DNA from 2 places in the Shewanella oncorhynchi genome. Region 2 is predicted to be linked to the other one. Evidence: riboswitches for the same ligand, from Rfam matches in the RefSeq annotation. Region 2 holds a riboswitch; the other holds the start of a gene.
The links. A riboswitch is a leader RNA that binds a small molecule or an ion and turns the genes downstream of it on or off. The one in region 2 is predicted to bind lysine.
Positions count from the first base shown of each region.

Region 1: it holds a riboswitch for lysine, as region 2 does, so the genes downstream of both, RA178_RS07710 (Na+/H+ antiporter NhaC family protein) here and lysC (lysine-sensitive aspartokinase 3) in region 2, are expected to answer to the same signal.

Region 1 is NZ_CP132914.1:1,682,796-1,697,981, forward strand. Features, by position in the region: gene RA178_RS07670 (acyltransferase) at 57-686, opposite strand; gene tsaA (tRNA (N6-threonylcarbamoyladenosine(37)-N6)-methyltransferase TrmO) at 687-1,421, opposite strand; gene rcsF (Rcs stress response system protein RcsF) at 1,600-1,980, opposite strand; gene RA178_RS07685 (amidohydrolase family protein) at 2,059-3,405, opposite strand; gene RA178_RS07690 (amidohydrolase family protein) at 3,405-6,494, opposite strand; gene RA178_RS07695 (H-NS histone family protein) at 6,709-7,101, opposite strand; gene RA178_RS07700 (electron transfer flavoprotein subunit beta/FixA family protein) at 7,412-8,161, shown strand; gene RA178_RS07705 (electron transfer flavoprotein subunit alpha/FixB family protein) at 8,162-9,088, shown strand; lysine riboswitch at 9,184-9,380, shown strand; gene RA178_RS07710 (Na+/H+ antiporter NhaC family protein) at 9,460-11,028, shown strand; gene RA178_RS07715 (M3 family metallopeptidase) at 11,173-13,323, opposite strand; gene RA178_RS07720 (multiheme c-type cytochrome) at 13,527-15,186, opposite strand, start outside.
Region 2 is NZ_CP132914.1:4,209,188-4,224,373, reverse strand. Features, by position in the region: gene RA178_RS18775 (class 1 fructose-bisphosphatase) at 1-277, opposite strand, end outside; gene RA178_RS18770 (S9 family peptidase) at 544-2,856, shown strand; gene arcA (two-component system response regulator ArcA) at 2,952-3,668, opposite strand; gene RA178_RS18760 (DUF3293 domain-containing protein) at 4,257-4,691, shown strand; lysine riboswitch at 4,792-4,966, shown strand; gene lysC (lysine-sensitive aspartokinase 3) at 5,117-6,472, shown strand; gene RA178_RS18750 (succinylglutamate desuccinylase/aspartoacylase family protein) at 6,474-7,595, shown strand; gene RA178_RS18745 (zinc transporter ZntB) at 7,698-8,663, opposite strand; gene RA178_RS18740 (YacL family protein) at 8,860-9,234, shown strand; gene RA178_RS18735 (response regulator) at 9,326-9,955, opposite strand; gene narQ (nitrate/nitrite two-component system sensor histidine kinase NarQ) at 9,948-11,783, opposite strand; gene nrfA (ammonia-forming nitrite reductase cytochrome c552 subunit) at 12,009-13,412, shown strand; gene RA178_RS18720 (hydrolase) at 13,567-14,109, opposite strand; gene RA178_RS18715 (P-II family nitrogen regulator) at 14,454-14,792, shown strand; gene RA178_RS18710 (ammonium transporter AmtB) at 14,803-15,186, shown strand, end outside.

The DNA of each region.
Region 1 (15,186 bases), 2.5 Mb from region 2:
GCTGTGCTGTTAGAGTGTGACTTCGTCACTGCTAGTATCAAGATTATCCTTACTGCTTACTTATCCCGTCTATCACCAATCACTTTGGCGGGGTTGCCAGCCACTATCGCCCAGTCGGGTACATCTTTCGTCACTATGCTGCCCATACCCACCACAGCGTGATCGCCAATGGTCACACCATCGACTATGCCCGCCTGAGCACCAATCCACACATCTTGGCCAATAACAATACCTTTGGAGTTGGCAGCTTGTTGATATATGGGGGTATCTGGCACCATGCCATGGTTAAAGGCGTAAAGGGTGACATTATTGGCGATGCGGGTTTGATTGCCTATCTGAATCCCGACCCTGCCGCCATCGAAGGAGCAACCATGATTAATCGCCACTTCGTCCCCTAGCGTGATAGGCCCATGCAAAAAACACTCGGCGGCGATCATGCAGCGATTACCCATGCGGATATCACGATTGGGTTCGGCGAATAACTGCGCCTCGGGGGCGATAAAGCATTGCTCGCCGATAGTTACCGTTTCGAGGGCGCAAAGTCTTGCTTGAATATCATCTTGCCAAGGTTTAGCCCAGATTAAATGTTTCTCTTTTAAGGAAAAATACAGCCACGGCATCCAAGAGAGCCGCTTTTTATGCTGGCTTTGATAATCAGGTTTTGATGTAGGCGTTGGCGCAGACATTTAGCCACATTTTCCCGGTTTGAGTTCCAGTACCAAGATGTATTCTTGGTCATTATCATCGACCGCCATGTGCCAGAACACATCTAAATCATAGAGGGCGACTTGGTATAACTTAGGATCGTCCTTGGCTTTTTTGTAGGCGGGACGTGGATCTTGGCCGAGCACACCGCGGATAAGCAGAGCTAAATCTGTGTAGGTTTCCTGCTCGACGTAACGCTCAATCTGTGCCTTGGCATTATCGGAATACACCACTGAAATCAGTTTTGGGGCGTCTTGAGCAATGCCGCCGACTGCATCGGTAATCGAATCCGAGAAAGGAATGTAAGGCTTAATATCGATAATCGGCGTGCCATCGACCAGATCCATACCGGAAATCTCAAGGCAAACTTTGCCCTTGCGCTGCACTACGCCGTGCAGTTTCACCACAGACTGACCTATACCATTGGGGCGAAAAGTGGAGCGAGTTGCGAACACGCCGAGTTTTTCATTGCCGCCTAAACGCGGCGGGCGCACTGTGGTTTTCCAACCTTGGGCAAGATTCTCATGGAAGCAAAACAGTAACCACAGATGTGAATATTGCTCTATGCCACGCACCGCATCGATATGATTCACATGGGGTTCGAGTTCGACATAACCACGCGCTTCAACAAGTCCGGGTTGTCTTGGAATGCCAAATTTTTGTTTATAGGGCGTGCGGCATGTTGCCACTGCGATAATTTGGTTGGTAAATATCATGCAAAAAATTACCTAAAGGGTAAGTATAACAACCGCCTAAGCTCATTATTAAGGCCCATCTTTGTGTGCTAATAATGCAGCATTGGTCACGAAGCGTTAGCCATTAAGCGGTTGATAGGGGCAATCTTAGAACACTATAGGATCACGCCGCGAGCAGTATGCTTAATATGCGTGAGGCTTACTCTGTTGTAGCCGTTTTTACTGCTTGACCAACGCATAATGCGCGGCTGATACAACCTTGGGCAGCTTCTTCAAATATGACACATTGCTTGATGATAATGCCGTTAGCTCCTTTATCTGCGGCATTGCGACGGGCTTCGGTTCTGGCATCGGCAAGTGATGCGGGCGCACCGTTGGTATCGGCCTGACAGGACTCACCTTCGACCAATCCTTTTAATTCATAATGACCTTTCGGCAAGGTATCACCTTCATAAAGGATGACATCGGATGCCTTGAAATAGTCATTAATCGCCTCACTGTCCAAATTACTGTTAAAACTGTAGTCGCTTGCACAGGCACTGAGCAGGAGCACTAATGCACTTGAGAGGATAATTTTCATGGTTTGACCTGAGGTTGAGGAGAAAACTGCGCAGCCTTGGTAGGCTGCGCCGATGCGATATTATTATCTGAGTAAATTCTACCGCTTAAGGTACTTTTGATAAAGCTGCTGATGGCGATTATTCAGATCTATCTGCCGTCCTTCAATCCAGATTGCCTCAATTTTATTGGTCATAGGGTCGAGAATGTCCCCCTCTGACAGCACGACACTGCCTTGGTATCCCACCGCTATCGCACCTAAATCCTCCACACCTAACAGTTTTGCGGCATCTAAGGTGATGGACTTAAGTGCTTGTTCAGGCGTTAAACCATAGGCGGCGCTGTAGCCTGCGGCGTAGGGGAGGTTACGGCTATTCCAGTCCGATGAGAACCCAAGGGCGAAGGGAATACCTGCATTGGCGAGTAAAGATGGGATCTTAAAGGGTAAATCGACTGGCTCATCTTTACGTTTAGGGAGACTCAAGGTATGAGGGTAAATGACCCCAGCTTTAACTTCCCTTAGGCTTGAGTCCAAACGCCATGCATCGTATCCGCCGACAATTACCAGTTTGAATTGGTATTTTTTCGTCAAGGCGATCACTTGCTCAATTTGGCCAACACTGTCGGCATGGGCAAACAGTGTCGCTTTGCCTTGGTATAGCGGCAGCATAGCCTGCCAGCGCAGGTCGTTGGTCGCGGACTGGGGATCTTCATCCTGGTTTTTGTCTTTACCGTTGGCCTTATCACTTAAGAAATAGCGATAGCCATCTTCAAAGGCGATATTGAGCTTGTCGATCGCCTGCTGATTTTTCTCGATAGTCTTGGCTTTCTCTTTTTCATCTTCTGGCATGCGTTTGATTTGCGGCCAATAGACATGGAACTGTCCAGCACTTGGCGTCAGCGCATCTTCAATCGTCCATGCATCGAGATCCACCAGTACCGATTGTCCAGCTAACCCATCACCGCTCGGGACGATTTGTGCATGGGTAATTCCGTTGTAACGTATGGTCGGGATGAGCTCCGAATCCGGATTGTAAGCTGTGGCCGTGCTGATCTGCGGGTTGATGTAGCCCACCTCGGCGTTATCGACCGTTGGGCGGCTCATTTCAATTTCGACTAAGCCTAAGCTGGTGTCTAGGGCGATTAAGCCCGGATACAAGTGTTTACCGCTGGCATCGATGATTTGAGTGTTACTGGTTTCTGCGGTTGCATTGTTGATTTGGCTGGTCAGTTGAGGCCCAACGGCCGTGATCTTGCCATTTTCAATTAAGACGTCTGTGTTGCTGAGCACGCCTTGAGTGACTGTGTGCACTGTGGCGTTTTTTATCAGTACGTTGCGGCTTTGTTTAGGTGTAGGCACAATATCGCTTGCCATAGCTGGGGCCAGCGTGGTGCAAATTGCGCCGAGTAGCGCCACAAACAAAACGGTTTTAGATAAATGTTGCATTATTTGGCTCCCTCATGAGCGTGGCCCCATGCCTGATAGTGGGTGTCGCAGTGCCACTGTGGCTCGTTGAGTGGCGTGACTTTTTCACCCGCTCTAGTTTGGTCATCACTGCTGAGAATTTTTTGGATAAGTGCGGCGCGCTCGTTCACCACAGCTTGTTGGGCAACTTGGTCTTGGTCGCGGTCAAAATAGCGTTTTCCTTCAACCCATGCCTGCGTCACTTTGGCGTAAATAGACAGAGGCTCTGCGTTCCAGAGTACGATATCGGCCATTTTTCCTGGGGTGAGTGAACCCACAAACTCATCGACTCTTAATTGTTTGGCTGGATTGATAGTGACCATATTCCAAGCGTCTTCCTTCGACATATTGCAATACATCATAGACTTAGCCGCTTCTTGGTTGAGTCTGCGCTGCATTTCATAATCGTCTGAGTTAATGCTGGTGGTCACCCCCTTGTTTTGCATCAGGCACGCGTTTTGCGGAATCGCATCATACACCTCAAACTTATAGGCCCACCAATCGGCAAAGGTCGATGCGCCAGCACCATGGGTAGCTAGTTCACTCGCCACTTTGTAACCTTCGAGCACATGGGTAAAGGTTTGCACTTTAAAGTGATAGGCCTCGGCTAAGCGGATAAACATCAGGATTTCTGACTGCACATAGGAATGAATGTGCACATCACGCTGCTGATTTAATACTTCGGCCACTGCTTGCAGACGGTAACTTGGGCGCGGAGCGACGGTTTTCTTTTTATCGCTGGAGCGCAGATTATCATAGGTTTTTAACGCCTTTTCATAGGCGATAGCAGCGTCGAAGGTTTCTTCAAATAACGCTTTTACTCCCATGCGAGTCTGGGGGAAGCGCTGAACAAATTTCTCACCCCAGTTACTCTGTTTGACGTTTTCACCTAAAGCAAATTTGATACTGGCGGGCGCGTTAGTAAATTTGAGTTGTTCGGCCGACTCGCCCCATTTCATTTTGATCAGTTGTGATTGTCCACCGATAGGGTTGGCGCTACCGTGGAGTAATTGCGCGCTGGTGACGCCGCCCGCTAAGGCACGATAGATTGAAATATCGTCGGGATTAATAATATCGCCAATGCGTACTTCAGAGGTTACTGCGTCTGTTCCTTCGTTAGTACCGCCATTAATGGCGATATGCGAGTGTTCATCGACTATGCCGGCGGTGAGGTGTTTACCTGTTGCATCGAGGACTTGATAACCTGATGGCGTACTTAATTGTTGGCCAATTTTTTCGATGCGGCCATTGGCCATCAAGAGATCAGCATGTTCGAGAATGCCTTGCTTATCCGATGTCCACAGGGTGGCATTCTTGATGTGCAGCTTCTCAACCTTAGGCGCTTCGCTTAGACCGTAAGCGACGTTAGGGAAGGTGAGGTGACTCACTAGGCTCGTGTTGGCTTCATTGTTGGGAGCATGATTGCTTGCTTGGTCTGCTTTTTTGAGCTTTGCAGTTTGAGTTAAAGCGACACCGGCAACATTTGTAGTGCGACTTTTTGCATCGACCATACGACCTTGAATGCCGTCATCGGCCATCCACAGCGTAAAGCGGCTAAGGCCGTTAATGCCTGCGGCGCTCAAATCGGCAGTAAAGCTCAATCTTCCGTTATCATCTAACTTAAGTTGAGTGAGTGAGATACTTTGTTCGCCACTGCTTAAATTGCCTTGGATGTTGGGTTTATCACTTTTACTTTCATCATGTAGCGATAAATCTAGCGTGAGGTTATTGAGGCTTAATTGGTAATCTCCCAGTAATCGTGCTTGGGGAAGTGAGCGTAGACTTTGCTCCTGACCTTGCAACCAAACACTGTAGATCTGGCCATCTTTAAAGATATTGCCTTTAGTGATAACAAAGTCAGCCATATAACCGGGCGCGAGTTTACCGGTAAAGTCGGCGGTGCCTGTCATCTCTGCGGCTTGGGTGGTGAGTGCCGCGAGAGCGTTTTCTTCACTTAAACCTTGGGCAATAGCCTGGCGTAGGCGCGGCCAGAAGGCATCGGTCTTAATCCCAAACTGCGTTAACGCAAAGGGGATACCTGCGTTAGCTACCGCCGCAGGGTTGGTTGGTGCACGTTCCCACAGTCTTAAATCCGCCAGTGATACTTCACGATCAGCGTCATCTGTCCCGACATCGGGTGCCTGCGGATAGTTTAAAGGCAAGATCAACGGATAGTTCAGCGCCTTTAACTCATTGATGCGTGAGTATTCTTGACCATTACCAAGCAGGTTGGCTGGCAGTTTATGTTCTTTGAGTAAATGGGCTGCACGTAATTGGTCGTTGAGATTTTTGGTTTCAAAGATAATTTGCTTATCGGCTAAATTATCTAAACGCTCAAAGGCGATATTAAATTCGACTTGATTGTTTATTGCGCCATTGGCAGGTTTGTTTTTATTTTGGTTATACCAATTTGCATCGGCAAAGGTTTGCCTAATAAGTGCAATGCTGCCCATTAATGATGAGGGATAATCTTGTTCAGACGAGCCTTTATCAAATGCCATAAAAGGTTGACTGCGGGCGCGATAAATCACTTCATTAGCCGTTTTGTCTGCTAATGAAAGGCTGACACCCGTCCCACGGAAGATACCGTCGAGTTTGCTACTTTGCACACTGGTGAAACCATTATTAATCCACTCTTTTGCGCGTTCTTTATTGGGGTAAACGTAATTAAACCATTCTTTTTCAGAATGAATTGCACCATTTTCCGCATTACCACCGATACGCTTTATATCATAGACGGGGCGAGTGAGCTTAAGTTTGGGATATTCGAATTCAATCCCATAATCGGTAAAAGGATCGATAAATCCGGGATAAATTGTATAACCACTCAAATCGATTCTAAATGCGCCAGCGGGAATGTCGTTGTGCTCAATAATGGCTTTAATTCGATTATTTTCAATTAATAAAGTGGCATCGCTTAAACGCTTTCCCGGGGCAATAATTAATTCAGCATGGGTAAATGCAGTGAGTTTACTGGATGTTGTTCCAGTATTGAGTTGGGCAAATGTGCTTTGTGATATTAAGCTAGCGATTATGCTGCAGCTTATCATTATCTTATTGTTTATCTGCATTATTTTATTCAATCGAGTAAGGGTGAGCAAAGAGTAACTGAAAGCAGATGTAAATACTAAGGCTGAATTGTAACGTAATTTGAGTGGGAGTGAGGTGCGGAATTAACGGCTGTCGTTTAAGTTTGAAATGATTGATGGATATAAAAAACTCGCAACTAATGCGAGCTTTTATGCAAACTTGTGTTGGCAATTAGCGCCATCACACTTGGTTGGATTAGATTAAGAAATCTTCCATAGAACGACCTTTGTTGATCTCGTTCTTAAATACGGTAGGCATACGGCCTTGGCCAGTCCATTGAACCATTTCACCGTCAACTTCAATTTGGTATTTGGCTGGACGAGGAGCGCGTTTCTTCGCAGCAGCTTTAACAGCTACGCCACCTAAGTCATCAATTGATAAACCAACGGCTTCCATTTGTTGACGGATTTCTTCAATCTTAGCATTACGAGCTGCCATGGCTTGTTCTTCTTCCTCAGCCATAGACTCGCGTTCTACTAAAATTTTATCTAATTTGTCGGCTAAATCACGTAACTCTTCAACGCTAAGTTCTTTTACTGCAGCTTTAAAACGACGGCCGTGAGTTAATATCTCTAAAAATTCGCTCATATCTATTTTCGTCCCACTCTATTTTTAATACAGGATAATGGTGAACAACACCTAAATGATAGAAACTAATATAGCTCGAATCAAATAAAATTATGCGTTTTAAGGAAATTAAATATTATTTATTTTTTGAACTTTTCTTATTCCATCAAATAAGTGTCCAAAAAAGTGGCCGTTGCAGCGGATTAAAAAATACAAACAGGCGTTTGACTTTGGTTGACGTTAACGTTAACAGGACGTAAAGTTGCTCTATTCTGCATTGGTATTAACCAATGTTTTGTCCATGTACATGAAAGTGTAGGAAGGAAACCCTATGAAAGTATTGGTGCCCGTTAAGCGCGTTGTTGATGCCAATGTGAAGGTCAGGGTCAAAGCTGACAATACAAGTGTTGACACTGCAAACCTAAAAATGGCGTTGAACCCTTTTTGTGAAATCGCAGTAGAAGAAGCGGTTCGTTTAAAAGAAGCGGGTAGCGCTACTGAAGTGGTTGTTGTCAGTATTGGTAATAAAGCCGTGCAAGAACAACTGCGTACCGCGCTTGCATTAGGCGCAGATCGTGCAATTCATATCGATACTGAAGAAGAGCTCGTGCCAGTGTCTATCGCCAAATTGCTCAAAGCGGTACAAGACAAAGAACAAGCAGAGCTGGTGATTTTTGGTAAGCAATCCATCGATGGTGATAATAACCAAACTGGCCAAATGTTTGCCGCGTTAATGGATATGCCACAGGCGACCTTTGCTTCAGAAATCAAATTAGAAGCGAATACATTACAAGTCACCCGTGAAATTGACGGCGGCATGCAAACTCTTAAACTGCCTTTACCTGCTGTTGTGACCGCCGATTTACGTTTGAACGAACCCCGTTACGCTTCATTGCCTAACATAATGAAAGCTAAGCGTAAGCCATTAGAAGTATTTACTGTGGCAGACTTAGGCGTGACGTTAAAGAGTCACCAAACGATTGTGAAGGTCACTCCGCCAGCTGAACGTAAAGCGGGCATCATGGTAGCGTCGGTAGCTGAGCTAGTTGAAAAGTTAAAAAATGAAGCGAAGGTGATCTAAATGGCCATTTTAGTATTAGCTGAACATGATAATGCAGCACTGAAACTCGATACGGCAAAAATTGTTACCGCCGCCCGTGCCATAGGCGATGAAGTACATGTCTTGGTTGCGGGTCACCAATGTGGCGCGGTTGTCCAAGCGGCGCAGGCACTACAAGGCGTTAGCCAAGTACTCGTTGCCGATGCCAGCGTGTATGAAGCGCATTTAGCGGAAAATTTTGCCAAATTGCTGGTGGACTTAGCGCCAAACTATGGTCACATTCTGGCCTCGGCTTCAAGTTTAGGTAAGGATACGCTTCCGCGCGTGGCGGCATTATTAGATGTCGCGCAAATCTCAGAAGTTATTACCGTCGTCAATGCGGACACCTTTGTGCGCCCTGTGTATGCGGGTAATGCCTTAGCGACAGTGCAAAGCCATGATGCCATTAAAGTGATGACAGTGCGTGCCAGTGCGTTTGACGCTGCGCCAGAAGGTAACAGTGCGGCTGTGACGACACTTGATAAAGTGTTTGAAGCGAGAACTCAGTTTGTTTCTCAATCGCTGACAGTTTCTGCCCGTCCAGAGTTAGGCAATGCTGGCATTATCGTATCTGGCGGCCGAGGCATGGGCAGTGGTGAAAACTTCGGCATGTTAGAACAACTTGCTGACAAGCTCGGTGCAGCCGTTGGCGCATCACGCGCTGCAGTTGACGCAGGTTTTGTGCCTAACGATTTACAAGTGGGTCAAACCGGTAAAATCGTTGCGCCAAACTTGTATATTGCCGTCGGTATTTCTGGCGCGATTCAACATTTAGCCGGCATGAAAGACGCTAAAGTCATCGTTGCAATCAACAAAGATCCTGAAGCGCCGATTTTTCAAGTTGCCGATTATGGACTCGTTGCAGATCTGTTTGAGGTGGTTCCTGAGCTGATTACAAGTCTCAGTTGATTTTATCTGTGATCTAGGTCACATTAAGTGGCTTTGCGGTAGCATCTGCTAAGCCGCTTATGTTTTTATGTGCCTCACGCCCGTGCAAGGGCGTTCTTAGAAGTAGAGGCGCGCCAAATATTAGTAGTGATCAGTAGGGTGATTCCGTTGATCGATTGCGAAAGGATTTGGTGCCGAAGTGGTTCGATTTATCACGATCGACTGCTGGGGTTGTACCTAATAGGTGCAGCACTGCCATAGTATTTTCCGATATGGATATTGGGAATAGTTACTATGGAGCGCTACTGATAGGACAGGTGACCTTGGGTATCTATTGCCTTTTCCCACCAGTTCAGTCGCCCTCCATTCGTATTTAACGAAGATAATAATCAATGACTGTTATGAATTATGCCGATTCGGCACTTTCCTTGTTGCCGCCTGCGGTGGCTATCGTGTTGGCGATCTTGACTCGCCGTGTACTGCTTTCTTTGGGGTTAGGTATTTTAATTGGTGCTTTATTGCTCAATCAATTTTCACCTTTAGCAACGGGTGAGTTTGTATTTAATGGCGTTAAAGGGCTTTTTTGGACTGATAAAGGTCTAAATTCGTGGAACTTATATATTCTCGGTTTCTTAATTGTACTGGGAATGATCACAGCGTTAATTACCGTAAGTGGCAGCGCGCGTGCTTTTGCCGATTGGGCTCGTTTACATATACGTAATAAACGTGACGCTAAACTATTGACCATGTTTTTAGGTTGCGTAGTTTTTATTGATGATTATTTCAATAGTTTAGTTGTTGGTTCGGTCGCTCGACCTGTTACCGATCGTTATTATGTTTCCCGCGCTAAGTTAGCTTATTTATTAGATTCTACTGCGGCGCCTGTGTGCGTTATTTCTCCAGTTTCGAGCTGGGGCGCTTATATTATCGCACTCATTGGCGGGATATTAACTGCCCATGGTTTTGCTGATACGGGTCATTTGAGTATTTTTATTCAAATGATCCCGATGAACTTTTACGCAATCTTCTCCTTGTTATTATTACTTTTTGTTGTCTTTATGGGATTAGATGTTGGGCCAATGCGTGAGCATGAGCTCAATGCCCAACGTGGTAATTTATACGATGAGTCTAAAGGATTACCGCCTGGGGCGAACGCAGATTTACCTGAAGCCGAAACCGGTAAGATTTTAGGTCTGTTCCTGCCGATTACCGTGTTGGTATTTGCAACCCTCTATTTCATGATTAACAGTGGTGCTCAAGTACTCGCGGCGGAAGGGATTAAATTTAATATTATTTCTGCTTTTGAGAAAACCGATGTCAGTTCATCACTTTTCTTTGGTGCATTAATTGGTCTAGCGGTCTCGCTGATATTGAATTTAGTGCAAGGCGTTGAGAAATTGATGATAGTCAAAGGTATAGTGCAGGGCGCTCGCTCTATGCTGCCGGCGATTTACATCCTGTTATTTGCTTGGACAATCGCAGGTGTGATTGGTCAACTCGAAACCGGTAAGTTTATGGCGAGTTTAGCAACAGGAAATATTCCGTTCGCGTTTTTACCCGCCTTAATGTTTGTGCTAGCAGGTATTACTGCGTTCTCAACCGGTACTAGCTGGGGTACGTTCGGGATCATGTTGCCGATTGCTGCTGATATGGCTATGGGAAGTCACACAGGCATGATGTTGCCTATGCTTGCCTCTGTGCTGGCAGGGGCTGTATTTGGCGATCACTGTTCACCAATTTCCGACACGACTATCTTGTCGTCTACGGGCGCCAGTTGCCACCACATTGACCATGTGGTGACTCAGCTACCTTATGCACTCATTGCGGCGTTTATTAGCTTAGTGGGTTATGTGGCACTTGGATTTACCGAGTCTGTTGTCGCGGGTTTAGTGGCTTGTAGTGTGGCATTTGTGATTAGTATTATCGTACTTAAAATCAAATCTAAAGGCGCAATTAGCTAGACGTTAATTGAAACCTTTCACTGCAAACGTTCACGTCAAATAAGTCAAAATAAATCAGCCAGCATTATGCTGGCTGATTTTTTTGGTTAAGGCTGAGTTTGTCTTTATCTTTAGCCTATCGCATTAAGGCTACCAACTCTTAGCTTAGCGTGCTTGATCTAGACCGCGGCGTTTAAGTAAGCCTTCCGTGGTTGGTTCTTGTCCGCGGAAGTTTTTGTAGGCGTCCATTGGCGCTATGCTATTACCCACTTCACGGATCGTTTTGCGGTACTTCATGCCGATTTCACGATTGAGCCCACCTTGGGTTTGTACATACGCAAACGCATCCGCCGCTAAAATCTCACTCCACATATAAGCGTAATAACTTGCCGAGTAACCGCCGGGGAAGGCGTGGGCAAAATAGGTCGACTTATAACGCGGAGGTACGGCACTGATGTTTAAGCCGTGCTTTTTCAGGGCATTGGCTTCAAAGGTTGGTACATCTTGCAGCGGCGTATCAGGGCTTAATGAATGCCATTCCATGTCTACTAATGCGGCGGCCATGTATTCCAGTGTGTCAAAGCCTTGGTTGAAGCTGCCAGATTTCAGCAGTTTTTGCAGCAGTTCATCGGGAATGGGTTTGCCTGTTTCATAGTGTTTCGCGTAGTTCGCTAACACTTTTGGATGGGCGGCCCAATCTTCTTCAAACGTCGATGGAAATTCGACAAAGTCGCGTGAAACCGAGGTACCCGCCAGACTTGGATAAGTCACTTTAGAGAACATGCCGTGGGTGCCGTGACCCATTTCATGGAACATAGTGGTGACTTCGTTATAGCTGACGAATGTGGGTTGACCTTCGGGCGCTTTCTTTATGTTCATCACGTTGACGACCACAGGTTTAGTGCCTTCGAGGAAGGATTGACCGACGAACGAACTCATCCAAGCGCCACCACGTTTACCTTCACGGGCAAAATAGTCGGCGTAGAAAATGGCCATGCTTGAGCCATCGGCATCAAACATTTCGTAGGCTTTTACATCGGGATGGTAAACCGGTAAATCTGGGCGTGGTTTTAAGGTGACGCCATAGAGTTCTTTGAGTGTGTAGAATACGCCGTCTTCGAGCACGCGGTTAAATTCGAAGTATGGGCGAATGCTATTGGCATCGAGAGCGTATTTTTCTTGGCGGACTTTTTCTGCGTAAAACTCCCAGTCCCACGGTGCCAGTTCAAATTTCCCACCGGTTTTAGTGATCATCGCTTGAATGTCGGCCGCTTCTTTCTCTGTGTTAGCAACTACCGCAGGCACCATTGAACCAAACATGCTGTAAACCGCTTCGGGTGTTTTGGCCATTTGCGGTGCTAATCGATAACTTGCCCAGTTTTCATAGCCTAATAGTGTTGCGCGCTCGGCTCTGAGTTTCGCTAAACGAGATACGAGTGACGCAGTTTCGTTTTCACCAGTTAAGCCACGGTTCGCTGAGGCTTCCCAAATACGCTGGCGTAGCTCACGGTTTTCCAGTGATGCCAACACAGGTTGGCGAGTGGTGTTGGTTATGTTAATCAGATACTTGCCATCGTGACCGGCAGCTTTGGCATCGTTCGCGGCTGAAGCTATTTCACCGTCGGTTAATCCAGCAAGTTCACTTTTTGAATCCACCACAACGGCGATTTCTTTGGTTAAGCGTAATAAACGCTGAGAGAACTCATTCGTTAGTGTTGATTGTTCTTCATTTAACGCGCGGATTTTAACTTTTTGTTCATCGGTAAGTTTAGCGCCAGCCATGATAAAGCGTTGGTGATATACCTCAACCAAACGTACGACTTCTGGGGTTAACCCTAAGTTAGTGCGGTCGTTATAGATGGCTTCGATACGGGCAAATAGCGCTGGGTTTAAGTTGATATTATCTGAGTGGGCCGCCATTTTGGGCGCCATTTCGCCTTGGATTTTACGCAGTTCTGGATTGCTATTCGACCCTGCTAAATTATAAAACACGCTTGATGCACGGTTGAGTAGAGCGCCGCTTTTCTCCATAGCCACAATCGTATTATCGAAGGTTGCTGCTGCCGGATTATTGGCTATTGCGAGAATTTCTTGATACTGCTCAGCCATGCCTTGCTCTAGGGCTGGCGCGAAGTGCTCATTCTTGATGAGGCTAAAATCAGGGGCTTGATATTGCAGGTTACTGGCTTGGAACAGCGGGTTTTGGGTTTGTACCGAGATAACGTTAGGTGCTTTAGTTTCTGTGCTGCTGCAACCTGCCATGAATCCGGCGGTGAGAGTGGCGCCGATGGCGATGGCAATAAAACTTTTACGCATAATTGAGTGACTTCCTTTGAATTGTTGTTTTTTTAGGACTGTAACGTTAGTAACTTAAATAGGGCTGAAAATGGCTTGTTATCGGGAATGTCTAAGTAAAAAAGGAGCCTCGCATTAGCGAGACTCCTTTGGCTATTTCCTTGCAGGGAAAATAGGTACCGCTTTTTACTTACTTCTTAATCACGCGATGATGAGATGATTAATTAGCGAGTAAACTTGTGGTATTTATCAATACCAGAACTTCTACCTGTGTCATGACATACTGCACAGGATTCAGAGGTCGGTTGTTTAAACCAGTCAGCAACCTTTGGTATGCTGATTTCACCACCGTTGCTTGCCATATGCGCCTTAGCTGAATCGCTAGTGTGGCAGGCATAACAGTTAGCGGTGACTGGGCTTGTCATTTTGCTACCTGGCTCAGCGATGTATTGATTTGGCACTTTGCTTAAATCAATCGCTTTTTCATGACAGGCAACGCAGCTAGTAGAGGCTTCAATCGCGCCTGCACCGTTAGCGGTTTGCGCTTGAGTTCCATCAGCTTTAACTTCACCGACTTTAGCGCCATTACCCCAGTGCCAGCTGTGCACCATAGGACCAAAACCTGCGCCTAAGGCTGCTGAAGTACGTTCCATGCCGTTGTCATGGCAGGCGATACAAGCTTTACCACCTTCATCGAAGGCACCATTTTTGTGGAACGCAGTGGCATCGTTGTGACAAGTAGTACAGCTGTTAGTACTCGCTATCTCACGACGTTCGAAGCCAGAGACCTTTTGAGTGGTGACAGGGTTAACGACATCTGAGTAAGCCGTAAAGGATATGCCCATAGAACCATCATAACCTGTCGCTCTTAGGCTGCCATTACTTTGGTAGCGTTGCTTGCCATCATATTCCATCCAACCAGCGGTACTGAATGTCACGCGGGCAGAATAAACATAGTTAGCATTCACTGCGCTGATATCCGTCAGTAAATGACAGATATTTTTAGTGCCGTCAGTGTTGTAACCATAGTAGTAGTTAGTACGGTTACCTGGGCGACCCACTAAGCTGCCATTTTCATAGGAATGTAAATAAGCGCCCGCATAAACTACGGGTTTCTTAGCGTCATATACTAGCGGGCTAGAATAGTTAAAGTTGTCTTTAATGCTAAAGACGTTACCATCGGTGTCTTTCACTGTCAGTGTTGTACACCAGCCTGGGGCGGTTACTGCGGCCGCAGCACCTGTCGGCGCATAGTGGTCTGTCTTGGTAGAAATATCATCTACTTTAACAGGTGTTGATAGACTCAATTTATACTTAGCGCGAATCGCTTGGCGTTCGGTTATACCCGCTTTGCTTTCGTGCATAATGCGCAGATCCGCACCATTACTTGGGATAATAGCCCCTGGTACGCCACCACTGTCATGGCAATCAATACAACCTGGTCCGGCTACGTTGATGTTTTTAGGTGCTTCAACGTGACAAGATGTACAGTTTTGTACTGAAAAGTCTTTAGTAAAATCTTGGTGATTGATATGACCAATTTTAGATAGGGTGTTTGTCGCATAGCCACCCGTAGAGAAACCTTCAGCATTGACAACTGCGCGGCTGACTGAACCGTGACACACTAAACAGCCTTCCACGAAGGTGACTTCGCTGTCCATGCCAGTAGCGACATAGCTTGCATGACGACGAGGGCTTGTTGAGTAGTCGATATGGCAAGAGTAACAACTATCAGTTGTGGTTGAATGGGTGCCTTCAGGTTTGTTAACGACCAGAGGTTTAGAGGTCGCAATACCATTATTACCACCGACACGTAACCAAACGATACCTTCAGTACTTGGATTAACCCCTTTCATTGGTACTTTAAATTGGTAATGACCATCA
Region 2 (15,186 bases):
TGACTTCAACCACATGATCTTCTTCTTCCGACGCCAAACCGCGCACTGTACCGTCAGCTTTTAATGCATCTTTGAGCATGTCGTTGGTGATGATATCCAGTTTTTTCTGGGTTTCACCTTGGACGTTTTCTTGCTCAGTCGCGCCTAACACGCCCGCAAGTGCACCGTGGCGAACGGCATGGCTAATGGCTTTTGAGGTGTCGGCTAAGGTTAAAATTAGGTGGGAGAGGGAGTCGTTCACTGCCTGTGAGGTCAGGTGCTGGGCCAGAGTCTGCATGTTATGTCCTTTAGAGGTTCAACAATGAGGTCAATTTCGTTATTTGCCGCGAATGATAACTCAGTTAGTCGACAATTTCAGCGATGTTGCTGATGCTTTTAGCGAATATTGGGGCTTTTTGGGATTATTTGGATTGAGCTTGGCGCAAGGGCCTAATTTGTATCGGCATATTGCATGCTCTTTCTATTTATAGGCGGCCTCTGGCACAATGTCGGCTTGTTTTTAATCGCTGACATCTTAGGCGATTATGCTCCCAAGGAATAATAATGATTAAAAATAGGTTAACTTGGTTCCCTGCGTGCTCACTTAAGGTGCGCGCCGTTCCCCTACTGATAGCGAGCCAAATGGCCATGATTTCGACAGCTATGTTTTCAATTACCCCAGCTTTTGCAATGGAAGGCGGCAAACTGCCACTGACGATTGAGCGAATGAATGCCTCGCCCGCATTAGCGGGCACCAGTCCTCGTGGTTTGAAATTGTCACCCGATGGTCAGCGTGTCACTTATCTTGCGGGCCGTAAAGACAATCAAAACTTTTATGATCTCTGGCAGATGGATGTAAAGACGGGCAAATCTAGCCTATTGCTCAATGCCGATAAGTTGGCAAGCAATGAATTATCCGATGAAGAAAAGGCCCGCCGCGAACGCCAACGTATTTATGGTGAAGGCATTATGGAGTACTTCTGGGCTGATGATAGCCAAGCGCTATTAATTCCGGCTGCTGGTAATCTGTATTATTTTTCATTAGTGGATAACAGTGTAAGCCAACTTCCCATTGGCGAAGGGTTTGCCACAGATGCGCGCCTATCGCCCAAGGGACATTTTGTGTCTTTCGTGCGGGACCAAAATTTGTATGTGTTAGATCTGGCAACCAAAAAACTCCAAGCTATGACAACCGATGGCGGCGGGGCGATTAAAAATGCCATGGCCGAGTTTGTCGCTCAGGAGGAAATGGATCGCATGACAGGTTATTGGTGGGCGCCCGATGAATCGGCCATCGCTTTTACCCGTATTGATGAGTCCGGTGTCGAGCAAGTAACCCGTAACGAAATCTATGCTGACGGTATTAAACTTACTGAGCAGCGCTATCCCTATGCCGGCAAAAACAACGTCGATATCGCCCTCGGTGTGGTCACGTTAAAAGGTAAGGCTATCAATTGGGTGACCCTGCGCGAAGAGAACAACGAAGACAAGAGCAAAGATATTTACCTGCCGCGGGTCGATTGGTTGCCCGATAGCAAACATTTGTCGTTCCAGTGGCAGAGCCGCGATCAACATCAGCTAGATTTGCAACTGGTGGCGTTAGATTCACTGACTAAGCCAAAAACCTTAGTGAAAGAACGCAGTAACGCTTGGGTGAACCTCAATAACGATCTGTACTTTTTAAAACAGCAATCGGCTTTTATTTGGGCATCTGAGCGTGACGGCTTTAATCATCTGTATCTTTTTGACTTAAAAGGCAAACTTAAAACCCAATTGACTCAGGGCGAGTGGGCTGTCGATGCGTTGGAATACATAGATGAAACCGCAGGTTGGGTATATTTCACTGGCCGCAAAGATACGCCAATCGAGAAACAACTTTATCGCGTGCCTTTAGCGGGTGGCAAGGTTGAGCGGGTAAGCAAGCAAGCGGGCATGCACGACCCTGTGTTTGCCGACAATCAAAGTGTGTATCTGGATTATTTCAATAGCTTATCTCAGCCACCGCAGATCAGTTTACACGGTGACAAGGGCCAACAATTGGCTTGGGTTGAGCAAAATGAAGTCAAGCAAGGCCATCCTTTATATGACTATGCGGGTCTGTGGCAAATCCCTGAATTTGGTGAACTGAAAGCCGAAGATGGCCAAGTGTTACAAACCCGTTTATTCAAACCTGTGCCGTTTGATGCGAGTAAGCAATACCCCGTCGTAGTGCGGGTTTACGGTGGGCCGCACGCACAGTTAGTGACCAACAGTTGGAGCGAGCAGGACTACTTTACCCAGTATCTGGTTCAACAAGGCTATGTGGTATTCCAGTTGGATAACCGCGGCAGCGCCCACAGGGGCACAAAGTTCGAGCAAGTGATTTACCGTCATTTGGGCGAAGCTGAAGTGAATGATCAAAAAGTGGGAGTGGACTATTTGCGCAGTCTGCCATTTATCGATGCCGATAATGTGGCGATTTACGGCCACAGCTACGGCGGTTACATGGCCTTGATGAGTCTATTTAAGGCACCCGATTACTTTAAAGCCGCGATTTCGGGGGCTCCTGTCACCGACTGGCGCTTATATGACACCCATTATACTGAGCGTTATTTAGCTCATCCCGAGGGGAATGAAAAGGGTTATGAAGCCAGCAGTGTGTTCCCTTATGTGAAAAACTATCAATCGGGTCTGTTGATGTATCACGGTATGGCCGATGATAACGTTTTGTTTGAAAACAGCACTCGGGTTTATAAAGCACTGCAGGATGAAGGCAAGTTGTTCCAGATGATCGATTATCCTGGATCTAAACATTCGATGCGTGGCGAGAAAGTGCGTAATCACTTATATCGCTCACTGGCAGATTTCCTCGATAGGCAGTTGAAAAACGCCAAATAGCAGGCATAAAAAAACCAGATCCTAGGATCTGGTTTTTTGTGAATTGATTTTTATCAAACCAATCCAGTTTCTAATGCGGGTTGCTTAGCGGGCTATTAGCCTTCTAAGTTACCGCAAAAACGATAGCCTTCACCGTGAATAGTTGCGATGATTTCTGGCGTATCTGGCAAGCTTTCGAAATGCTTACGGATACGACGGATAGTCACGTCTACGGTACGATCGTGTGGCTTAAGTTCACGGCCAGTCATTTTCATCAGTAGATCGGCACGAGTCAAAATTTTGCCTGGGTTTTCAACAAAGTGCAGCATAGCGCGGAACTCGCTACGTGGCAGTTTGTAAGATTCACCCTGTGGGCTCACTAATGAACGGCTGTTGATCTCTAAGCTCCAATCATTGAAGCGGTAGTATTCTACTGAGCTCTTTTCTTCGACTTCAGCGCCAGCGCTGTTGACACGAGTCAGAAGGTTACGAGCACGAATCGTTAATTCACGTGGGTTGAACGGCTTGGTAATATAATCGTCCGCGCCAATTTCAAGTCCAAGAATTTTGTCGACTTCGTTGTCACGACCTGTCAGGAAGATAAGACCGATGTTGTTGATTTCACGTAGTTCACGTGCCAACAATAGACCATTCTTACCTGGCAAGTTAATGTCCATAACGACCAAGTTAATTTTGTTTTCCTGCATAGCCTTATGCATTTCTGCGCCATCATTGGCCTCAGTTACCACATACCCTTCTGCCTCGAAAATACTTCTCAGCGTGTTACGGGTAACGGCTTCATCTTCAACGATCAGAATGTGCGGATTTTGCATATTATTTACCTAAATTTTAATCAGTTTATACTAACCAATAAGAGCAACTTACTTCGGGCTCTTATATTCATAAAAGCGTTGATACTTCCTTGAACTGCTTTGTGCTCAAAAGGAAAATCTTTACGGTGACATCTATATCTTGATGTAGATTAAGTGCACGTTTAAGTGTAATACGAGAAAACGTAATCAGTACCAACTTCGATAAGCAATAGTTAGAATAAGTTCCTTAACTATTGTTTTTTTTAAATGTTTAAAAGACAAATCAAATGTAGAACAGATTTTAAACAGATGCCCGGTCAGTTCACGTTACTTTAAGCGATATATGTAACAAACTGTATTGAACGATAAGCATCTTGCTCAATCTGTTTCAACTCACCAGTACGTACATTGTACTCGTTTTAGTCATTTGTTAACAAATGAAATGTTAACAAATTTTAGGTGAGCCGGGGTTTTTACCATGATATTTACTTTAGCTATTGATTAGTATAACTAATGTATTTCTTATTCCTGTGAGCCAGTTCACGCCTCTTTGGATTTTACAATCACTCTGCTACACTAGCTTGGGTTCATTTTTCGACTAGACTACCAATGGACAATACGACTCAAAATTTGTGGCAATGTTACCAAGCGCCGTTGTTTTTGCTGACTCAAGCATTATCCTGTGATTTTTCCTTTGCTGTTATTACCGCTCATAATCCCGCTTCAAAGCTTCTCTCTCCTAGCCAAAACCGTTTACTCGATCGCCAACTTCTCCGTGAAATTGAATTACTCGGTAGCCCTTATCGTGCTTTAGTGGGCGCTGCACCGGATTTATCCCACATGGAAAAAAGTTGGGCCGTGTTTATCGATAGAACGATGGCATTGCAATTGGGTAAGAAATTTAATCAATATGCGATTTATGTTGTCGAACAAGGGGATGTGAGTTTAGTGCCTTGCACCTTGGATGGACATGATGAAGTGTGTTTAGGCAAATTTAGAGATTATGTGCAGCTGGTATACGAGCTACCCGATTTGAACATTTAGTTGTTTTCAAAAGATTTTATTTAAATTGTTCATTTGTTATGAAATTAGCATTGACTTCATTAGGGGTTTATTGCTACTTTTTTCGTCCCTTTCCTAGGAAAGGAACAGAAGAGGAGCGTTAACTAGATAGTCGGTCAGAGGAGCACAAACTCCAGCGATGACTGATGAGGGAGATTAACGCCGAGGCATAGATATGGTTGCTGCATGTTTATGTCGGTCGCTCAGGCTGAATCCTGACGATTGTCACCTGTAATTGGTGGAGAGCTTCTGGTGACGATTGCTGTTTCCCTTCTTTTGGGGTGCGTTATCATTGAGCACCAGGCTCTTCGAACGAAGTCAGTTCGGAGTGTGATCATGTTAGTTAATCAATATCTTATTCAATTTGTGTTTATTTGTTGCCCTACGTGTTTCACGGAGGTGCGCTAATGTCCCTCGTTGTTGCAAAATTTGGTGGCACCTCAGTCGCCGACTATAACGCTATGAATCGCTGTGCCGACATAGTGTTAGCTAATCCTCATTGTCGTTTAGTTGTGGTCAGCGCTTCGAGCGGCGTGACAAATCTACTAGTGGAATTGACCCAAGAATCGATCAACGACGATGGCCGATTACAGCGATTAAAACAAATTGCCCAAATTCAATATGCGATTTTAGATAAGCTCGGTCGTCCTAACGATGTGGCCGCCGCATTAGATAAATTATTGAGTCGCATGTCGGTATTGAGTGAAGCGCTCGCATCACAACGCAGCAAAGCGACTATGGATGAGTTGTTGTCCCTCGGTGAGCAATGTTCTTCGGCGTTGTTTTCGGCGGTGATCCGCGAGAAAGGTGTTAACTCAAGTGCCTTCGATGTGCGCCGAGTGTTACGTACTGACAGCCACTTTGGCCGCGCCGAACCTCAGGTCGAGCAGATTGCGACTCTAGCTCGTGATTATCTACAGCCACTGTTAGCGGAACAAGTGATTGTCACGCAAGGCTTTATCGGTGCCGATGAAGCCGGTCAAACGACCACGTTAGGTCGCGGCGGTAGTGATTATTCTGCTGCGTTGTTAGCCGAAGCGCTACGCGCCTCAGCGGTCGAGATTTGGACCGATGTCGCTGGGATTTATACAACCGATCCTCGCCTTGCACCCAATGCCTTTCCGATTGCCGAGATCAGTTTCAATGAGGCTGCCGAGATGGCGACCTTTGGTGCCAAGGTATTGCATCCAGCGACTATTCTTCCTGCCGTTCGTCAGCAAATTCAAGTGTTTGTGGGTTCAAGTAAAGAGCCTGAAAAGGGCGGAACTTGGATCCGTCATCAAGTGGAAGATGCGCCCGTATTCCGCGCTGTGGCTTTGCGCCGCGATCAAACCCTATTAAATCTTCACAGCTTGCAAATGTTGCATGCTCAGGGCTTTTTAGCGGAAACCTTTGCGACATTAGCGCGACATAAGATCAGTGTGGATTTGATTACCACATCAGAAGTGAATGTGTCTCTAACCCTCGATAAAACTGGTTCAGATTCGAGTGGTCAAGGTCTGTTGAGTGAGGCATTGCTGCAAGAATTATCACAGCATTGCCGGGTGCGCGTCGAAGATGGATTGGCCTTAGTGGCGATTATCGGTAATCGCATCGCGACGACACCGGGTATCTGTCGCCGTGTATTTGAAGTGTTAGAGCCACACAATGTGCGGATGATTTGCCAAGGTGCCAGCCCACATAATCTGTGTGTGTTAGTAGCAGAATCGGAAGCGGCGCAAGTAGTTAAATCGCTGCATCAAAATCTGTTCGAAGGCGCTTAATATGTTGCCGACAACATCGTCTTTGCAAATCGGGGAGCTTGCCGCAGGGCAAGCACTTACTTTGCCTATCTACCATTTTAAGCCGAGCGACGAGAAGGCGACTGGCCCCAAAGTGTATATTCAGGCCAATGTCCACGGCGCTGAAGTGCAAGGTAATGCGGTGATTTATCAGTTGATGAAGCAGCTTGAACACTGTGACATCCGCGGCGAAATCACCTTAGTACCATTGGCCAATCCGCTCGGGATCAACCAAAAAAGTGGTGAGTTTACCCTTGGCCGATTTGATCCTATTACGGGCGCGAATTGGAATCGTGAGTATTTGAATCATGCAATCGATTTAACGACTTGGTATGGCGAACATGCCAAGCTGAGTGATAGCGAGCTGCTCCAAGCCTATCGCAGTACTTTGGTTGAAGCCTGTCAGCAAAAATTGCGTCATGAATGGGGCATTACTACTGGCCATAGGCTCGCGGTTAATCTGCAGATTATGGCCCATGGCGCGGATATAGTGCTCGATCTGCACACCGGTCCTAAGTCTTGTAAGCACTTGTATTGTCCTGAATATGACTTAGCTGCTGCGCAGTTTTTGTCGATCCCTTATACGCTCATTATCCCCAATGCCTTTGGTGGCGCCATGGATGAGGCGGCGTTTTGTCCTTGGTGGCAATTGAGTGATTTTGCAAAAGCACAGGGGCGCGATCTAGCCGTTGCTGTGTCGGCGTTAACCTTAGAATTGGCGAGCCAAGAGCGCGTCTGTCTTGAGGATGCACGGGTTGATGCACAAGGGATTTTGGCATATTTAAGCCACAGAGGCGTAATAGCTGAAACCGTTGCACCCGCTAAAATGCCGCGCTTTGGTTGTTATCTAAAAGACTATAAAAAATATCACGCGCCAAGTTCTGGCTTAGTGGAATACCTTGCACCTGTGGGTGAGCCATTGGCCGCGGGGCAGCCCTTAGTGAATTTGCTGCGAATGGATTTATACGGTACGGCGGATGAGCTAAAAACGGTCAGTTTGCCGCAGGACTGCGTGCCGATTTTGCACTTTGCTTCGGCGTCTGTGCACCAAGGAACAGAGCTTTATAAAGTGATGACCAATGTGTTTGAGTTGCCAACGACATAATCGCCCGCTTAGAGCATAAGCATTAGCTCATAACATTCAGCTTATAAGAATGAACGAAAACAACGCCAATCCTAATTGATTGGCTTTGTTGTGTTAAGGTGGCTATAACCACTTAAATCGATAAAACAGCGCCATTTGCAGGGCGACGAGTGAGATTAATATGCCGCAGAAGGTGGCGAAGGCCCAAGTGTTGTCCGCGCCCGGTATCCCGCCAATATTGACCCCAAGTAAGCCTGTTAAAAAGCCCAACGGTAAGAAGATTGCTGACACTAAGGATAAGAAGTATAAGCGTTTGTTGAGTTGCTCCGACTGCTGACTGAGTAATTCTTCTTGAGTCACATTGGCTCTATCGCGCAGGGCATCGAGATCTTCAATGGTGCGGATAAGTTTATCGTTTGTTTCCCTTAGCTTGAGTCGCTCAGTATCTTTAAATAGGCTGAATTGCTCGGAAATCATTTTCGAGAATGCTTCGCGCTGTGGGGCTAAATAGCGGCGAATGGCTACAGTTTGACGGCGCAGTTCGGCGATATCGGTACGTAAATCTTTCACATTGCCTGAGACGACTAGCTCTTCTAAATCAGAGAGCTGTTCTTCCAATTTATCAATAAACTCGACTTTACGATTGGTCAGTCGCTCGCAGATTGCGACGATAAAGTCCCCCGTAGTTGTAGGCCCATTGCCCTCAAGGATTAGCTCGGCGACATCTTTGACCGACTGTAACTCGCGATCGCAGGTGGAAATGATCCGCTGTTTATCGGCATAGATACGCACTGCCACCATGTCTTCTGGAGCAGAATTGGGGTTGAGGTTAACGCCGCGTAATGCGAGTAATATGCCTTCACCTGTAATCACAGCGCGGGGACGAGTGTCTTGGGCGAGTAGGGCATCACTTTCGACCTTAGGCAGACCGCTATTGAGTATCCAGTGGCGTGCCTTTTTATTGCGATAGCGAAGGTGTAACCAGAGTAGGCCATCCTGAGGATCCCATTTTTCGATCTGTTCTAGGCTCAAGGTGGAACCCGCTTGGGCGCCGCTTAGCACTAAACTGTAGATAAATCCTTCGTGCATATCGCATTCCATTTAACTTTCAAAATCATCCAAACAAACTAACTGATTTTGCCATGAAAATGAAGTCAGTACTTATGCTTAACGACATGAGACAAACGTAAATTGACATAAATTTGATGTGCTGACGGATGCAAGCAACTTAGCCAAGGATAGGTTAAAATTAGCATTAGTAGGCTTAGATCAAAGAGACAATAAAATGGAATACGAATTTCGGCGTAACAGTTTAACTGGCACTTTTTTGGCTAGCTTTAGCATGGATCATGAAGTGCTTGGGCAATGGTTTACAGAAGAATTAGGGACTGAGTTAGCTAAAATTCAGCAAGTGTTGGGTGTGATAAAAGAAATTCAAGCCGATAAACGAGGTTCATGGCGTCTTGTTGGTAATGATTTTACCTTAGAGTTAGAGCGTGAACAGGCGCGAGTCTTTGCCAATACCTTAGGCTTTGAGCAAGAATATGAATTGGAAGAGGCTATGTCACTCTATGATGCTGAGTCAGAAGCTTATTGTGGCCTAGAGGATTTTGAGCAGGCACTATTGAGTTGGCAGACATTTATCGAGAAAGGTTTGTAATCATTTATTTAATCTCTATTTGATAAAAACATAAAGGCAATCATGGGATTGCCTTTATTGTTTGCGCTATACCAAGCTCATTTTCGTATCTTTAATTATTAAGGTAGCGCACCGCCATTTCGGTTCTCGATTTAGCATTGGCTTTACGCAGTAGGTTTTTCACGTGTACTTTAACTGTGCCTTCACTAATGTGTAAATGCTCTGAAATCATGCGATTACTTAAGCCTTCCGCCAGTTGCTGTAGAATTTGCAGCTCCCTTGGGGTTAGGCTTGAAATCCATTCTTGTTCATCGGTCGCATCTTTAAGTTCGTAAAGGTATTCCTCTACTTCATCGCTGATCACCCTGTGGCCAAGCATGGCATTTTTGAGTTTTTCGAGCAGCAAATCTGGCTCAGTATCTTTGAGCAAATAGCCGTCTGCTCCAGCGCGAAGTAAACGGATAACATCCTGTTTTGCATCTGAAACGGTGAGAATTACTATGCGTGAGGTAACACCTTCTTGGCGCATGGCGTTGAGGGTATCTAGGCCTGTCATGCCTTTCATATTCAGATCGAGCAATATGATGTCGGGTTCATCGGTGACCACTGCGGTTAATGCGTCTAAACCACTACCGGCTTCGCCAAATAGGCTGAAGTCAGGATCTGAAGCGATGAGCTGGCAGATGCCTTTGCGCAAGAGGGGATGGTCATCGACTACCAGTACGGAATAAGGTTTACCCATTTGAAGGCTCCTGTTGAGATGGGAAAATAAGCGTCACTCTAGTGCCACTTGACCCTTTGCTGTGCTGCACAAGGTTTAGTGGGCTGTTAGGTTTGAGTGCGTCGTCTTGTGCATTGCATCCTTGCTCAGTCGTGGTTGCCATAGCAGGTTTAAATCTCTTTAAATCATTGTCGCTGAACACGACTTTACCTGAAAGCTTACTGGCTCGTTCATGCATTATACCTATGCCAAAATGTTGATCTCGTTCTTTTAAATGTCCAATACCTATGCCGTTATCACAAACATCAATATTGACCATACCCTCGTCATCCTTATAGCAATGGATGTTAATGAGGCTGGCCTCGGCGTGTTTGATGGCGTTTAACGTCGCTTCTCGCGTGATCTGCAGTATGTGGATGTGCTGCTTTGCCTCTAGCCATTGTGGCGCAAGTTTATAGTCTAAGGTTATCTTTATATTCGTCTTTGTCCTGAGTTGCTCAAGCATAGCCTCTAAAGCACTTTTTAGATCGGGCTCTTTAATTGTGAGCCTAAAGGTGGATAGTAACTCCCTGAGCTGCACGTAGGCAGTGCTTACACCTTCGTTGATTTCGGTTAACTGCGCCTCAACGATCGGGCTGCGGCAACTGCAATCTAAGTTTTTGCGTAATAAGCTAATTTGGATTTTCAGGAAAGAGAGCACTTGACCCAAAGAGTCGTGCAGCTCCCGGGCAATCACGCCACGTTCCTCCATTAGCGCCAGTTGCTGTCTTTGCTCTGTGGCATTGTGGATCACGATTGAGCGCGTCAACATAATTGCGAAATTGTTAAACAAGGCGATATTGGGTGTTTGGTCGGCAATTAACTCTAAATAGCCTAAATTAGCCTGCTCAAATTGCAGTGGGAAACGGGTGCTCTCTTGAGTCATATCTGGCCAACCGCCATCGGCCTCAATCACTTCTAACTCTTGCTCTGGGTATTGAATGATGAGTCTTAGGTAGTCGAGTGATTCATAGCCTTTTAACTGATTCAGCGCCGCCTTGAGAGCCTTGTAATCGAGTTTATTTGCGTTTAATGTCAGTAGGTTATCATATAAGAATGCCAGCTCGTTGTTGGCCCTTGTCAGCGCTAAGGTTTTTTCTGCTACCTGCGATTCTAAGTTGCCATAAAGCGTCGCGAGTTCCTTCGCCGTTTTTTGTAGGGCATGGGTCAGCGCTGTAAGTTCAATATATTCGGTCTCGGGCATTTCTATTTCAAAATTACCCTTAGAAATCGTGTTGGCCGATTCCATCAGTTTTTGCAGCGGGATCACCACTTTCTTCTTTGTAAAACGCACGGCCACAAAAGCGATAATGAGCATGACGCCTAAGCCTAATATTTGGCTGGCGGCAAGGAGCCTGAGTTTAAAGGCGGCGTAGTGCTCCATCTCAAGCACCAGTAAATCAATGGTATCAACAAAGTCCTTCAGTGAGGCGACATAATCGCGGGAGTTTTCTTGTTCTATGTAGTGTTTCATCACCAGCCATTTATCGATGACAAGCTGATATTGAGCGGCAATTTCTGGCGGACTAAACCAACTTTCCGAGGGCTTTAACGTGCCGGAATAGAGCGTATTTTCGAATTCGGTAATTTTATCCTGCGCAGCATCACTGCCTGAGTTGGCGTAAAACATTAACCGATAGCTTTGCATCCTCAGCGACCCTGAGGCATTAATCGCCTTGGCGTCGCCTAAGCTGTAGGACAAATTGATGATAGCAAAAGTCGATAAACTACTAGAGAGCAGAATAAGTACTAACATTAATCCTAAGATTTTTGAGGTTAGACTACCTCGTTTCATTAATCCGCTGTTCATTTTGATGGCCGCTGTTATGGCACTTTGCAGTGGTTTTTACATTAGAAAATAATGTAATACATTAACAAAAGTATAGAAATGTGAACAACAACACCTTTACATTTTGATCTAGCGCAAACTTCAACCTAGATACCCCCTAAGAGGTATATTTTTAGCAGGGTTAAATCACTAAGTTTGACCATGGAGATGTCGTGATTTACAACAATAATGCAACACGGAGATGAGATGATGAAGAAGATGACAGGTAAGTCCTTTGCACTGAGTGCACTGGTTGCCGCCAGCTTCATGGCAGCGGGCGCAATGGCGAGTGATAAAACAGAGCCTCGCAACGAAGTTTATAAAGATAAATTTAAGAATCAATACAGTAGCTGGCATGATACCGCTAAAAGTGAAGAACTAGTGGATGCTCTTGCACAAGATCCTAATATGGTGATCTTATGGGCGGGTTATGGTTTTGCTAAAGATTATAATGCACCACGCGGCCACATGTATGCGGTAACTGACGTGCGCAACACGCTACGTACAGGTGCACCCGCTAATGCGGAAGATGGTCCTATGCCGATGGCATGTTGGAGCTGTAAGAGCCCTGACGTACCTCGCTTGATTGAAGAGCAAGGCGAAGATGGTTACTTCAAAGGTAAGTGGTCAAAGGGTGGCCCTGAAGTGACAAATACCATTGGTTGTGGTGATTGCCATGAAAAAAGCTCTCCAAAGTTACGTATTTCACGCCCTTATGCAGACCGTGCTTTTGAAGCTATAGGTACACCTTTTAGCAAAGCGTCTAAACAAGATAAAGAATCAATGGTATGTGCTCAGTGCCACGTTGAGTATTATTTTGAGAAAACTGACGACAAAAAGAATTTTGTTAAATTCCCTTGGGATATGGGTACAACAGTTGAAAAAATGGAAGTCTACTATGACTCAATCCAATTTTCTGATTGGACACACGCCCTTTCTAAGACACCAATGTTAAAAGCCCAGCATCCAGAGTATGAAACGTGGAAAATGGGTATTCACGGCATGAATAATGTGAGTTGCGTTGACTGTCACATGCCAAAAGTGACCAGTGCTGAAGGTAAGAAGTTTACCGATCATAAAGTGGGCAATCCATTCGACCGTTTTGAAGAAACCTGTGCAACTTGCCATAGCCAGACTAAAGAGTTTTTGGTTGGCGTGACTAATGAGCGTAAAGCCAAAGTCAAAGAAATGAAGTTGAAAGCGGAAGAGCAATTAGTCAAAGCACACTTTGAAGCAGAGGCTGCGTGGAAAGCTGGCGCAACTGAAGAAGAAATGAAACCCATACTGACAGATATTCGCCACTCACAATGGCGTTGGGATTTAGCGATTGCTTCCCATGGTGTTGCAGCTCACGCACCTGATGAAGCATTGCGTATTCTGGGAACTTCGGTAAGTAAAGCTGCTGATGCTCGTGTGAAGTTAGCGCAATTACTCGGTAAAAAAGGCATCACAGATCCTGTTGCGATTCCTGATATCTCTACTAAAGCTAAAGCACAAGCGGCCTTAGGTATGGACATGAAAAAGATGAATGCTGAGAAAGAAGCATTTAAGAAAGACATATTACCTAAGTGGGATGAAGAAGCGAAAAAACGCGAAGCCACTTATAAGTAGGTTTTAATCAATCGCGGTTGAGTTTTCGATATGAGCTAACCCCTCATGCAAACAAAAGCCCTCGCTGACTCAGCGGGGGCTTTTTTATGGAAAAAATATCGAGTAATGTCAGGCGTTGGTCATGCTGGCTGAAGAAATACCACGGGCTAAATCGCTATTTGATCAGTTTTAATAACGCCCTAAACCGCTCGCCTTGGGCTTGATGTTGTAATTCAAATAATAACGATTCTACGTTAGTTAATAGGGCGCCCCTGGCCGTCATCATTTGGATCCCGAGTTGTTTATTCTCAGCACTGCGTGACGATACGCAATCGGCGACTAAATGCACCGAATATTGCTGCTCGATAAGGTCACAACAGGTTTGGTAAACACACACATGGGTTTCAATACCCGCGAGTATGACGTGTTTGCGATTCGTCTTAGTTAATGCCTTTGCAAACGCGTCACAGTGCCAGCCGCTAAAATGCTGCTTGGCAATGGGTGAGCTGGTTTTCGCAAGTAAGGTTTGCAGCTCAGGGCTAGTTGCTCCGAGTTTATCGGGTAGCTGTTCTAACCACAGTATGGGAATTTCAAATAATTGTGCGCCTTGGATTAAGGTCTGTAGTTGTTGATGCAGCTTGTCACTGTTATCCATGATTTGTGCAAGTTTTCCTTGCACATCGACGATAACGAGAACACATTCTTCTGGTTTTAACATCGGGCCTTCCTTCTGCGCTTGATGATTGTCTTAGTGATGATCTTCGCTTTTGTCTAAGAGCTTGTGTTGTGATGCTCAGATTTCATCTCGATTTACGCTTCCCCCAGTAGACCCTAATTTAACCTTGTTACCAATAGGCCTAAGGTCGAATAGCTGCCGCACTTAAACTGCTCACTAAAAGAGTGCATCGCACCAGTTAGTGCTCGATTATGGTGCGTTTTTAACCTTAAAAAATAGTGTTAAACAATTTAAACCAATAATAATCAATAGATTAAATTGTTGGCCTAATGATTGAATTACCTTTGATACAAGTTAATAACAATCGCGTTTTTTTGGAGGTCAGGATGAAACTAGTCAGCGCTATCATCAAGCCGTTTAAGTTGGATGATGTCCGTGAAGCTATCGCCGGAATTGGTATTGAGGGCATGACGGTGACCGAAGTGAAAGGTTTTGGCCGTCAGAAAGGGCATACAGAGTTGTATCGCGGCGCCGAGTATCAGGTGGATTTTTTGCCAAAAGTAAAACTAGAAATTGCCACTAAGGCTGAAAATCTCGACATGTTGATTGAGGCCATTACCACTGCGGCCCATACGGGGAAAATTGGTGACGGTAAGATCTTCGTCGTTGATTTAGAACATGCTATCCGTATCCGTACGGGTGAACTTGATACTGAAGCGCTATAAGGGGCTGACAATGGAAGAATTAACGAAATTAGGCGGCACAGTCACTGAACTACGCTTTGCACTCGATACCTTTTACTTTTTGATTTCTGGCGCTTTAGTCATGTGGATGGCGGCGGGATTCGCTATGTTAGAAGCGGGTTTAGTTCGCTCTAAAAATACCACTGAAATTTTAACTAAGAACGTTGTGCTGTACGCGATTGCCTGTGTGATGTATCTGTTGGTTGGCTACAACATCATGTATGTGGATAACACTGAAGGTGGCTGGTTACCGTCAATTGGCACCTTAATTGGTTCGCAATCAGCAGATGCGAGCCATGCATTAGAATCTGACTTCTTCTTCCAAGTTGTATTTGTGGCAACGGCGATGTCAATTGTCTCTGGTGCTGTGGCGGAA